3 regions of the Rhizobium sp. IBUN genome follow, and region 2 is predicted to be linked to each of the others. Evidence: riboswitches for the same ligand, from Rfam matches in the RefSeq annotation. Region 2 holds a riboswitch; each other region holds the start of a gene.
The links. Region 2 has a riboswitch for thiamine pyrophosphate ahead of thiM (hydroxyethylthiazole kinase). Riboswitches for the same ligand answer to the same signal wherever they lie in the genome.
Positions count from the first base shown of each region.

Region 1: another riboswitch for thiamine pyrophosphate. It lies ahead of thiC (phosphomethylpyrimidine synthase ThiC); the one in region 2 lies ahead of thiM (hydroxyethylthiazole kinase).
Region 3: another riboswitch for thiamine pyrophosphate. It lies ahead of thiB (thiamine ABC transporter substrate binding subunit); the one in region 2 lies ahead of thiM (hydroxyethylthiazole kinase).

Region 1 is NZ_AZNV01000001.1:297,112-301,255, forward strand. Features, by position in the region: gene thiO (glycine oxidase ThiO) at 1-648, opposite strand, end outside; gene thiC (phosphomethylpyrimidine synthase ThiC) at 650-2,476, opposite strand; TPP riboswitch at 2,570-2,681, opposite strand; gene RHIBUN_RS0101340 (FadR/GntR family transcriptional regulator) at 2,729-3,499, opposite strand; gene RHIBUN_RS0101345 (four-carbon acid sugar kinase family protein) at 3,518-4,144, opposite strand, start outside.
Region 2 is NZ_AZNV01000028.1:77,476-81,619, forward strand. Features, by position in the region: gene RHIBUN_RS0122860 (3-oxoacyl-ACP reductase) at 1-425, opposite strand, end outside; gene thiD (bifunctional hydroxymethylpyrimidine kinase/phosphomethylpyrimidine kinase) at 422-1,243, opposite strand; gene thiE (thiamine phosphate synthase) at 1,240-1,875, opposite strand; gene thiM (hydroxyethylthiazole kinase) at 1,872-2,675, opposite strand; TPP riboswitch at 2,725-2,818, opposite strand; partial or broken gene RHIBUN_RS0122885 (alpha/beta hydrolase) at 3,902-4,144, shown strand, end outside.
Region 3 is NZ_AZNV01000001.1:261,521-265,664, reverse strand. Features, by position in the region: gene thiP (thiamine/thiamine pyrophosphate ABC transporter permease ThiP) at 1-1,600, opposite strand, end outside; gene thiB (thiamine ABC transporter substrate binding subunit) at 1,600-2,628, opposite strand; TPP riboswitch at 2,673-2,783, opposite strand; gene RHIBUN_RS0101170 (MDR family MFS transporter) at 2,844-4,144, opposite strand, start outside.

The DNA of each region.
Region 1 (4,144 bases), on a different contig from region 2:
ATAAACGGGGAAGCGCGGATGCAGCAGGCGAACGGGTCTGGCGAGGCAGACCTCGGGCGTGTGTAGATAGAGCATTTCGCCGCGCACGCCGCGAAGCCCGCTCGTTTGCCCGATGCGTGCTGCGCCCGTGCAATCGACGATGTCGTCGTAGCCGGTGGTCTCGGCCACTTGGCCGATGAATGCTACGCCCCGGGCGGCGAGCTTTTCTCGCAGCAGACCCAGCACTCGTCTCGGATCGAGATGTCCTTCCAGCGGGAAGAACAGGGCCCGCCTGAAGCGGCCTGCGAGAGCCGGCTCCAATGGGCCGATCTGCTCCTCGCCCAGCCATTCATGGCCGCTGGTGCGGCTGGCAAAGCGATCGAGTTCACCCTGGTCGCGCGCGGGGGCAACGACCAGCGTGCCGTTTCGGTGTACCTCGCCGGGCAGCATCATGTCCCACCGATCGATGGCACCGCGGCCACGCAGCAAGACGGCTTCGTCCGCGCCTTCACGCTCACACCACGGTGCCAGCATGCCGCCCGCGAGCCATGAGGCTGCCTGGCCGAAATCTGGATTCGGATCCATAACGGTGACGTCAGCACTGCGAAGAGTGAGTTCGTGCGCGACCGTGAGGCCGGCAACGCCGGCCCCTTTGACGAGGACATGCATCTCAGTCACGCGACTCTTGGATGATATCGATCGGCATATAGAGATCGCCACCCTCGCGGTATTTCGCCGCCATGGCGTCGAGCCCTTCTTTCTGCGCTTCAGCGCGGATGTCGTGCGAAATCCGCATCGAGCAGAACTTCGGGCCACACATGGAGCAGAAGTGCGCCACCTTGTGCGCTTCCTTCGGCAGCGTCTCGTCGTGGAAGCTGCGGGCCGTCTCCGGATCGAGCGACAGGTTGAATTGATCCTCCCATCGGAATTCGAAGCGGGCGCGCGACAGCGCATCATCGCGAGATTGAGCTGCCGGGTGACCCTTGGCGAGATCGGCAGCGTGGGCGGCGATCTTGTAGGTGATGACGCCGGTCTTCACGTCGTTGCGGTCGGGGAGACCCAGATGCTCCTTCGGGGTGACGTAGCAAAGCATCGCCGTACCGAACCAGCCAATCATCGCAGCACCGATGCCCGAAGTGATGTGGTCATAGCCCGGGGCGATATCTGTCGTCAGTGGTCCCAGCGTGTAGAAAGGCGCCTCGCCGCAGACGGCGAGCTGCTTGTCCATGTTTTCCTTGATCTTGTGCATCGGGACATGGCCTGGGCCCTCGATCATGACTTGGCAGTCCTTGGCCCAGGCGATCTTCGTCAGTTCGCCGAGGGTCTCCAGCTCGGCGAATTGTGCGGCGTCGTTGGCGTCGGCAATCGAACCCGGACGCAGGCCGTCGCCGAGCGAGAAGGAGACGTCATAGGCGCGGCAGATGTCGCAGATCTCCTCGAAATGCTCGTAAAGGAAGCTTTCGCGATGGTGATGAAGACACCACTTGGCCATGATAGAGCCGCCGCGTGAAACGATGCCGGTGACGCGGTTGACCGTAAGTGGGATGTAGTGAAGCCGCACGCCGGCATGGATCGTGAAATAGTCGACGCCCTGCTCCGCCTGCTCGATGAGTGTATCGCGATAGACCTCCCAGGTCAGGTTCTCGGCGATACCTTCGACCTTCTCCAGCGCCTGATAGAGCGGCACGGTGCCGATCGGCAGCGGCGAGTTGCGGATGATCCATTCGCGGATGTTGTGGATGTTGCGGCCGGTGGAGAGATCCATCACGGTGTCGGCGCCCCAGCGCGCGGCCCAGACCATTTTCTCGACCTCTTCGGCCATCGAGGAGGTGACGGCGGAGTTGCCGATATTGGCGTTGATCTTCACCAGGAAGTTCCGGCCGATGATCATCGGCTCGGCTTCCGGGTGGTTGATGTTGGCGGGGATGATGGCGCGGCCGGCGGCGACTTCCTGTCGGACGAATTCCGGGGTGACGTGATCGGGAATATGGGCGCCGAAGCTCTCACCGTCGCGCACAATTGCCTCGGCCTTAGCCTTGCGGCCGAGATTTTCGCGGATGGCGATGAACTCCATCTCGGGCGTGATGATACCGGCGCGCGCATAGGCGAGCTGGGTCACGGCCTTGCCGTCCCTGGCGCGGAGCGGTTGGCGCTTGGCGGGAAATTCCGGCGTCAGCCGCTCGCCGCTGGCAAAGCCGTTATCCTCGGGGCGCATCTGGCGACCCCGATAGGCTTCGACGTCGCCGCGCGCGAGTACCCAGCTGCGGCGCAGTTCCGGAAGCCCCTGCTCGATGCTGATGTCAGCGCCTTCGACCGTATAGATGCCGGAGGAATCATAGACCGTGACCGGTGGCTCGCCCGATGTCGGGTGGACGCTGATTTCGCGCATCGGCACGCGGACATCGGGGTGAATGTCCCCAGGGATGTAGATTTTCCGAGAGGCCGGTAGGGGCCCTGTTGTGACGGTCGGGGTGATGGTCTTTGCGGCAATATTCATGGTTTGAGGCTCCAAGTTTCAAGTTTGGAGACCCAGTCCTCAGCCGGAATGATGAAAAGACGCCGGCACGGATTCCGCGCGTGAATCCAATGCCTTCGAGCGCTTGCACCGTCCCTACGCCAGTATGAACTGGATCAGGTTCAACGGGTCACTGCGCACGATAGCAGTATCTCAGCCCCTTGCCGGGACCCCCCTGGTGAATGCGAAAAGGTTAGAGCCAGAGCAGCAAAGCTGTCAAGCCGACTGCCGTAACTACATGGAAAGGTCCAGAACGCGGCCCTCGAAGAGGCGGCTCTGCGAACCCTCAAGATGCGCCTTCATCAAAGCCCGCGCGTCTTCCGCACGTCCTTCGACGATGGCGAGGTAGATCTTGTTGTGCTCCTCGTAGACCTGCTCGAGGCCCTGACGCGGACCAAGGAGCGATAGGCCGTGAAGGTGCATGCCGACAGCGATGTGAGCCTTCAGGGCGTCGATCGAGGCCGTGTAGTAGTGGTTGTTGGCGGCTTCGGTGACGGCCCGATGGAAGGTGAAGTCGGCGTCGGTGCGATGAAGCTGGTGACTGGTCGCCTCGCGCAGATCGGCGAGTGCTGCCGCGATCTTCTGGATCGCCGCCTCGTCACGGCGCTTGGCAGCAAAGTAGGCGGCGGCAGGCTCGATCGTCAGGCGAAACTCGTAGCAGCGCTGGATGTCGGCGATCGTCTTCACCGGAGAATAGGAGAGCTGCGTCGTCGGCGAACCGTGGGCGCTGACGAAGGTGCCGGCTCCCTGACGGGCATAGACGATACCTTGATCGCGCAACCGCGCCAAGGCGTCGCGCACGATCGGACGCGAGACGCCGAGCATCGATGCAAGCTCATGCTCACCGGGAAGCCGCGAATCCGGCGGATAGTTTCCCGAGCGGATACGCTCCTGCAATTGGTCGAAGACGCGATCGACCAGCTTGACAGCCTTGCCGCGCTCCGGCTTGGCCGCCGAGGCCGTCTGGGCTTTCGCCGATACACCGCTACCTTCGTCCACCTTCACTCTCCCCGTCGGCATGTCCTATGCCGCCTGATTCTGTGCAATCAGTCTTACCAAACTATCAGAATTACCGAAGCCCCCGGACTTCACCGCGCAACGGAAAAGCAGGCCGTCTGCCGTTACGACGTCGAACCACGGAATACCCGCCTCGATTTCGCCCTGCGGCCTCAGGACCCGAATGCCGAGCGCGCGGAAAACCGCGAGCGCCGTATCGCCCCCGCCGACCATCAGCATGTCCGGGCGCGTCATCTCTATGGCCGATTTTACGCCTTTCGCGAAGCGGTCGGCAACTGTCGCAGCCTCGCTGGTGATTTCGCCGGTGCAGCGAAGGAGAATCGGCAAGCCAAATCGCGCTTCGGGAGGCACTGCTCCCATGGGGGCATCAATGGTTGCGGCGAGGCATTCGGTGCCTTCCAGCCTGGCCATTTGTGCTGTTGTGATCGGGTCGCGGGAGCCGAAGGCGAAGACGGTCCGGCTCGATGCGGCAAACGCTTTGCTTGTCCTGTTCGGCTGCCCGATCTTGCGGGCAAGTGCGGCTCCGATACCGCGGGCGCCGACGGCAAGGGCGTTCGTCCAGTCGTGTGCCTCAACCACTTGGTCGAGATCGCCGTCCGTTTCGGCATCGCGGACCAGCACCTCGGTGTCACT
Region 2 (4,144 bases):
ATCCGCCCAAAACCTGCAGTGGCCATGACCGGGCGGGTGGCCTGGATCAGGTTCAACGCCCCCTTCACGGCCGTATCGAGCTGGGATGTCATTTCACCCCAGGTCAATTGATCGAGCTTCGATCGGGCGTCTCCGTTGAAGCTGAAGTCGGTCAAGGCGTTGTGCACGACTGTCGTCGGCGCACCGAGTGTATCCTTGACCTCGGCCACCATGCGCTTGACGGCCTCGCTGTCGCGGACATCCGCCTGGAACGCCCGGGCACGATCACCCAACGACGCGGCAAGCGCCTCGGCCTCGATGCGGCTGTTGCGGTAGTTGATTGCGACCTTCGCGCCTTCGCGGGCAAAGGCAGCAGCGATGGCGGCGCCCAGGCCACGCCCGGCCCCGGTGATGATGATGGTTTGTTCGCTGATCGCCAGTGTCATCTCGAATGTCCCTCTCTCAACGTCCAAAGCTCATGAAAATGCTGAACCGGCCCGTGCCCGGAACCGACAGAAAGCGTATCCGCCTGCGCGACGGCATGGGCGAGGTAGCTTTTCGCCTCCGCCACTGCCTCGGGCAGCGTCGCCCCCTTCGCGAGCTCAGCGGCAAGCGCGCTCGATAGTGTACAGCCGGTGCCATGCGTGTTCGCCGTCGGTATCCGGAGCCCCTCGAACCAGCTCAGTCCCGCGGCTGTCGCCAGGACATCAGGGCTCTCCTGGCTTGGCAGATGACCGCCCTTGACCAGCACCGCCTCCGGGCCAAGAGCACGCAGGCTTTGCGCCTGCTCGGCCATGGCCGCGCGGGTATCGGCCGAAGGTCCATGCAGGAGTGCTGCCGCTTCCGGAAGATTGGGAGTAAGCAGCGTCGCGAGCGGCAGCAGCCGGCGGGTGAGGACGTCGATCGCAGACAGATCGAGGAGGCCAGCCCCGCCCTTGGCGACCATGACCGGATCGAGAACGATCGGAATGCCTTTGTGGGGTTCGATCGCATCGGCGACAGCGTCGGCAATTTCGGCATTGGCAATCATGCCGATCTTGATTGCATCAACGCGGACATCGGCAAACACTGCCTTGATCTGGTCGGCGACGAAGGCAGCCGGAACCAGATGGACCCCGCAAACGCCCTGTGTGTTTTGTGCCGTCAGCGCGGTCAGCACCGCCATGCCGTAGACACCGCGGGCAGAGAATGCCTTCAGGTCCGCCTGGATTCCGGCGCCGCCGGAAGGATCGGATCCGGCAATGGAGAGAACGTTTCGGATCATCGGTGAACCTTTCTGATGTTTTCCGCGATCTCACGAGCCGCCGCCTCAGGGTCACGGGTGCCGCAGATCGCAGAGACGACGGCAAGACCGTCAGCGCCAGCAGCAAAGGCATCCCCGACATGAACCGCCTTCAGCCCGCCGATCGCGACTGCGGGAACGGGGCAGACGCGCACGAGGCGTGCAAGGCCAGCGAAACCGGTCGGCTCCTTGTGATCCGCCTTCGTCGATGTCGCAAAGACCGGGCCGATACCCGCGTAGTCGACGATTGCCGGATCGACCCGCGCGGCCAGTGCCTCGGTCTCAACGGAGAGGCCAAGGATCATATCGTCTCCAATCCGCGCGCGGGCAGTTGGCGCATCCAAGTCCTCTTGCCCGATGTGCAGACCGTCAGCACCAATTGCGACGGCAGCCTCGACGTCATCGTTGACGATGAGCAAGGCACCGGTGCCAGACAAAGCCGCCTTGAGCGCCCGACCTGTTTCGATCATCAGGGGTGTATCGGCATGCTTGTCGCGCAGCTGGACAACGGTCGCTCCGCCAGCAACAGCCGCCCGCGCGGTCTCCACCATGCCGAAGCCGGCACAAAGACCGGGATCGAGGACGAGATAGAGTGAAAGGTCGATGTTTCTCATGCGGAACGCACCCTCGCATGGTGATCGAGAAGCGCGGCGTCAAGCGCTGCAAGCGCATCGAGAAACGCCGGAGAAAACGAACCCGGGCCATCAGCCCTGCTGGCTGCCATCTCGCCGGCAACAGCAAAGGTCGCAAGCGCTGCAACCGTTGCCTCGAACGGCGCGGCAGGCCGGATCGCCGTGAATGCTCCGACGAGGCAGGTCAGTGCGCAGCCGAGTGCGGTCACCTGAGGCATCAAGGCAGACCCGCCTTCAATCCAGGCAGCTCGTTCACCGTCGGTGACGAAATCAACCACGCCGGTTACCGCGACCGTCGCACCGTGTGTCCTCGCAATCAGCCGGGCTGATTCCTCGGCCTGTTCGACCCCGTCACGACTGTCCACCCCCTGGCCCCGGCTTTCGCCACCGGCAAGGGCGATAATCTCGGAGGCGTTGCCGCGAATGACCGTCGGACCGAGTTCCAGCAGCCGATCAACGGCCGCCCGGCGGAAGCCGGTGGCATAATGGGCAACCGGATCGAGAACCCATGGCTTGCCGGACTGGCTGGCGGCGAGGGCTGCCGCCTCCATGCCGCGCAACCAGGATGACGACAGTGTGCCGATGTTGATTGTCAGTGCGCCTGCGATCGCCGCAAACTCGCCAGCCTCTTCTTCCGCATGCACCATGGCGGGAGACGCGCCGGCGGCCAGAAGCACATTGGCTGCGATATTCATGGCAACGAAGTTGGTGATGCAGTGAACAAGCGGCGGTTGCGCGCGCAACTCGCTGAGCAGTATTCCCGGTAAGGTCTGATCTTGCATGGTGCGCCTTTCGATCGGGGAGAAAGGCGCGGGGACTGACGCAGGAGGCGAAACGTCCCGAGCGACTCCCTCCGCCGGCATTATCCGGTTCAGGTTCAAAGGGTCCTTCTCAGCCCCTTGGGAGGGCGCCCCTGTCTCTCACTGCCTTCTTCTCGCAGAGAAGCGCGCGCCTGTCATCCATAAAATGGACATCGCCGGGTGAGCCCGGCGATGCCGGGAAATGCCCTGGAGGAGGCGAGCGGCGTCCACCTCGACATCATCGGGCTCCGGCTCCGGCACGGAAATGAGGTCTGATCGATACGCCGGGCCATTGGATCCGCTCCCAGCTGCTGGTCAAGCGAACTCCCGTGCGCAGGTCCAGGGTCGCGCCTGTGACAAGCTGGACAGATGATATGTCGGGGCCTAGTCTTCTGAAATGTTGGGATGTCGTCTTCTTCTCTTCGGTTTGATCTTGCTGTTCGGATGGACGGCAGGCGCGCAGCAGATGCCCTGTCCCTTTGAATATCCAGACACGCCGGTCAACCGGTCTCGCGGGGTGGTCGGCTGCTCGCTGCAGTGCGATCAGAAGCTGACTTGTCCCGGCCAGCAGGCGATCGAGCCACAAAAGCACCCTTCGGCGAAGGCTCCCGGCAATGCGGTCAATGAGAGTGGAACTTGTCCGGAGGGGAAAAACTGGGATTCGAGAAGGAAAACTTGCGTCGCGTGCGCCGCGGGCGCGTCGTGGGATGCCAAGCGCTCGACCTGTTCCTGTGGGACCGGCCGGTTCGTTGATCCGAAGACGAAGCGTTGCGTCAGTTGTCCCGAAAATTGGGGTTGGGAAAAAGGGAGGTGCCTGTGCACTCGCAGTTTGAAATCCACCTTGGCGGGAAAGTCCTGCTCGCCGAAGCAGCCGGTCTGCAGGACCGACAGCGTTTGGGATGCCGAAAACAAGCATTGTGTGGCAGTGAAGCTGCGGAAGCCGAAGGCGTAGCTCGAGATGGGTAGACGGCTTCAGACCCGAATTGAGCTTGTCGTGGATCGTTCGTCGTGGCCCTAGGGCATGGAGCGCGAATTGCACGTAACATTCGCGTCGTTTCTGTGAGAGTACTTCACCAAAGCCCGGCCACCGTAAGGTGCTTGCGTTTCAATGAGGGAACCGGAACGTGATTGCTGCCCGTACTGTTCGGACACTTGCACCTTTGCTCGTCGCGGCAGTTCTTGCCAGCTGCGGTCATCCAAGCGGAGTCATGGCCCCTGTTGCGCTATCGGCGGCAACGCAGAATACCTCAAAGGTCAGCATGCTGGTCGCAACCACGCGCGAACCTTCCGGCGACCCGGCGACGCTCTTCACCGGCGAACGCAGCCCAAAGCCCTACCTGACGGCGGTTGACGTCTCCATTCCGCCGAAACGGGCCTCAGGCACAGTCCAATGGCCGAAGCGTCTACCGCCCAATCCCGCAACCGATTTTGCGGTGACCAGCGTCAAGGAG
Region 3 (4,144 bases), on a different contig from region 2:
CCATCGTACCGGCAATCGTGAGCAGCAGGCAGGCGACGCCAAGGATCAGCGCCAGCCCATCCGCATCGTTCGTCCGATAGCTGCCCATACGGCTATAGACGAGCCATGGCAGGGTGACGAAGCCGTCCGAACCGAACAGCGCAACCGCGCCCAGATCGCCGAGCGACAGCGCCATCGCGAACGAAAATGCCGTAAGCATCGGCTTGAACAGGGCTGGCGTGTCGATGAGGCGCAGCCGCGCCCAACCTGTGACACCGAGACTCGCCGCAAGCTTCTGCGTCCGATGCTCGTGGACGATGAAAGCCGGCTCAAGGACACGCATCACAAAGGGCAGCGACATCAACGCGTTGATGGCGACAATCAGCAGCGGAGCGACAGCACTCACGTCACTGACATTTCTCAAGGCAAGGAACCAACCGGTCGCAAGGACGATTGGCGGCACGAGCAACACCAGCGACGACGCGCCGCCCATGGCGGCAAAAAGAAGCCTCCTGCCGAAGGTCCCTGAACCCCGGAGAAGCGCCGCACGGCGCGCGCTCACCAACGTCATCGAAATCAGCAAAGCGAGAGCCGCCGCGGAGATCGAGATAGCCAGGCTGGTCGCAGCCGATTGCCAGAAGATGGGCTCGCGCAAGAGCTTCATCAGATCGGACCGCAGGCCGGCCAGGACCACAGACATTAGAGGGAACGCTAGAAACAGCGTGGCAAGCAGCAGGACGCCACTATCCGCAAGCCGCGCGCCCGGTAGTCGCCCATCCGGACGCCTGACAGGCTTGCCAACTGTCATCCCTTCGTCCTCGGGAGCGGGGAGAAGCGACAGGGCTCCGAGGATCATTGATGTAAGTACGATCTGAAGCAGGGAAAGCGTAACGGCACGGCCAGGGTCGAAATCGAAGCGCAGGGACTGATAGATGGCAACCTCGACCGTCGTTGCCGCAGGGCCACCACCCAACATCAGCACAAGCGTGAAGCTCGTGGCGCACAGCATGAAAATCAGGCCGGCGATACCGGGGACGACCGAGCGCAGGACCGGCCATTCGATGAAGCGAAAAGTCGAGCCGGAGCGCATGCCCAAGCCACTCGCCATCAGCCAATATTCCGATGGCACACGGTCCAGTGCGGCCAGCATCAGGCGGGCCGCCAGTGGCATGTTGAAGAAGACATGCGCCAGCAGGATCCCCGAGAGCCCATATATGCTGACCGGTTCCGCCAGGCCGAACTTAAGCAGCGCCGAGTTCATGATGCCCTGCCGCCCCCAGATACCGATCAATCCGAGCGCCCCAATCAGAACAGGAAGCCCCATCGGCACGGCCATCAGCCTGATAATCCAGATACGGCCGGGGAAATGCCGTTGACGCGCCAGGGCTTGCGCGACCGGAATGGCAAAAACGATGGAGAGCGCGGTGGAGAGCACGGCCTGCAACAGCGTGAAACGCAATATCCGCAGGATGTACGGTTCAAACACGGTCGCAAGAATCGACGAACCGCCGCTCGAGAGAAGCAAAGCAAGGATCGCAAGGCCGACGAAAGCGATAATGCCGGCGAGGCTCGCGGCCCCGCCCAGCATCGCCCGTCGCATCTCTGCCTTGGTCAAAAGCATCAGTTCATGCTCATGGCAGCCAGCCACTCGTCGATCCAGGCTTTGCGATTCTCGGCAACTTCGTCAGAGCTCATCAGAAAGGTCTTTGATGGCTTCACGAGCTTGCCGAACGCATCCGGCAGCGGTTGCGATGTCGCGGAAACCGGCATCATCCAGTTGTTGGTCGGAATGGTGTCCTGGAAGCCCGGCGTCACCATGAATTTCAGGAAATCGCGCGCAAGTTCCTTGTCAGGCGCATTCTTCAGCAGTCCGGCCACTTCGATCTGTATGTAATGGCCCTCTGAAAATGCAGCGGCCTGGTAGCGGTCCGTATTCTCCGCGACCATGTGATAGGCAGGCGATGTCGTGTAGGAAAGCACCATCGGTACTTCCCCCTTGGTGAACAGCCCATAGGCCTCTGACCAACCGGGCGTTACCGTCAAAACCCGCTTCTTGAGTTTCGCCCAGGCCTCCGGCGCCTTGTCGCCGTAGACGGATTTTACCCACAACAGGAGACCGAGCCCGGGCGTCGAGGTGCGCGGGTCCTCGATGACGATCTTCTGCGAAGGGTCGCCTTCGACTAGGTCCTTCATGCTTTGCGGCGGGTTCTTGATCGTCTGGGTATCGTAGATGACGGCGAAGTGGCCATAGTCGTACGGCACGAATACATCGTCCTTGTAGTCGCCCGGCACCTTGAGCCCGCCGACATCGATACCGCTCGCATCGAACAGGCCGGTCGCCTTCGCTTCCGTGGTCAGGTTCGTATCCAAGCCAAGCACGATATCTGCCTTCGTGCCGGCGCCTTCGAGCTTAAGACGCGACAACAGTGCCACGCCATCCGCCACGCTGACGAAATTGACATTGCAGCCGCAGGTCTTCTCGAACGCTTCCTTGACCTTCGGCCCCGGACCCCATTCGGATATGAAGCTTTCATAAGTGTAGACGGTAAGCGTCTTGTCTGCCGCCTGCGCGCCGGCGCCGGTCAGGGTTGCAGTCGCGATGAAGATCGTGGCAAGCAACGAACGGCTCGGGAATTTGAATTTGAACATGGCACCTCTCCTCTGGTTTGCTTGAAGGGGAAAAGGGCGGTGCCAGATGTCACGCGTCTAATCCCTCCGCCGGTGTTAGCCGGATCAGGTTCCGCGGGTTGGCTTTCAGCCTCTCAGCCGCGTGCCTGATGGCACGGGCACCCCGTTAGAGCGCTTGAGATGTATCGCCACGCTAGGCGTCTTGCAAGGGGCGGCCCTTGGGCCGCCATTGGCATTTACTCGGCGGCTTCGGCACTTGCCGCCGGTCGCACCTCTACCACGCGTGGCAACTGCGTGGGTTTCAGCATCAAGGCAGCACAAAGGCCGATGAGAGCGATCGCGCACGAAGCGATGAAAAGCGGCGTGAACGCATTGGCATAGACGTCGGCGACGGCCTGCCGCACCTGCTCCGGCAACGCCGCGAGCATCTTTGGCGTCAGCTGCTCGATATCGGTCACGCCGGGAATGGAGAGTCCGGTCTTGCCGAGCTGCGAGCCGATGATCGCACCATAAATGGAGATGGCAATCGATGCACCGCCCATGCGTGACAGCGTCACTGATCCCGTTGCGGCGCCGACGTCGCGCGCCGGAGCGGCATTCTGGACGCCGATGACCGGGACCTGCTGTGCTAGGCCGACGCCGAAGCCGTGGAGAGCCATCACCGCCCCGATCACCATGACCGGTGTTCCGACATGAACCTGAGTGAGCAGCACAAACGCGATGGCACTGCAGGTCAGGCTTGCGATCGCGAACGGCTTGTAGCGCCCGGTGATGGAGATGATGCGGCCCGCAGAGAGCGACCCGCAGACGATGCCGCCGGTCAGAAGAATGAAGAAGGCCCCGGCCGCGGACGGCGAAAGGCCGGTCGTCGTCTGCAGGAACAATGCGAAATAATTGACCATGCCGATGCCGATCGCGCCACTCATGATTGACATGATGAGCAGCAGGCTGAATGTCGAATTGCGAAACAGCGACAGGGGAACGATCGGCTCCGCGGCGCGACGCTCGACGAAGATCCAACCGATCGCCGCCGCTACACCGAGCGCCATGATCGCCAGGCTTTGAGGAGCGACAAGCGAGCCGAAAACCTGAGAGCCATCGGCGGCGAGAACGATGCTTGCCGTCGTCAAGGCGAGCAGCAGGGCGCCGGCGTAATCGATCTTCGGACGGCGGTTGGGCTTCCGGTAGGGCAGCATCAAAGCCAGACCGACAAGGACGACGAAACCGATCGGAACATTGACGAGGAAGATCGAGCGCCAGCCGAAAAGATCGCTCATTGCCCCGCCAAGGACGGGTCCGATAGCGCCCGAGGCCATCAGAACGAGGCTGGAATAGCTCTGGTACCGCGCCCGTTCGCGCGGCTCGAAGAGGTCCGCGTTGACGGCGAAGATCGAGACCATGATCCCGCCTCCGCCAAGTCCCTGCAGCACGCGGGCCGCAATCAGCGTGTTCATGGATACCGCCAGTCCGCAGACGGCGGAACCGACCGTGAAGATCATGATCGCGGCCATCATTACATACTTGCGGCCGAAGAGAT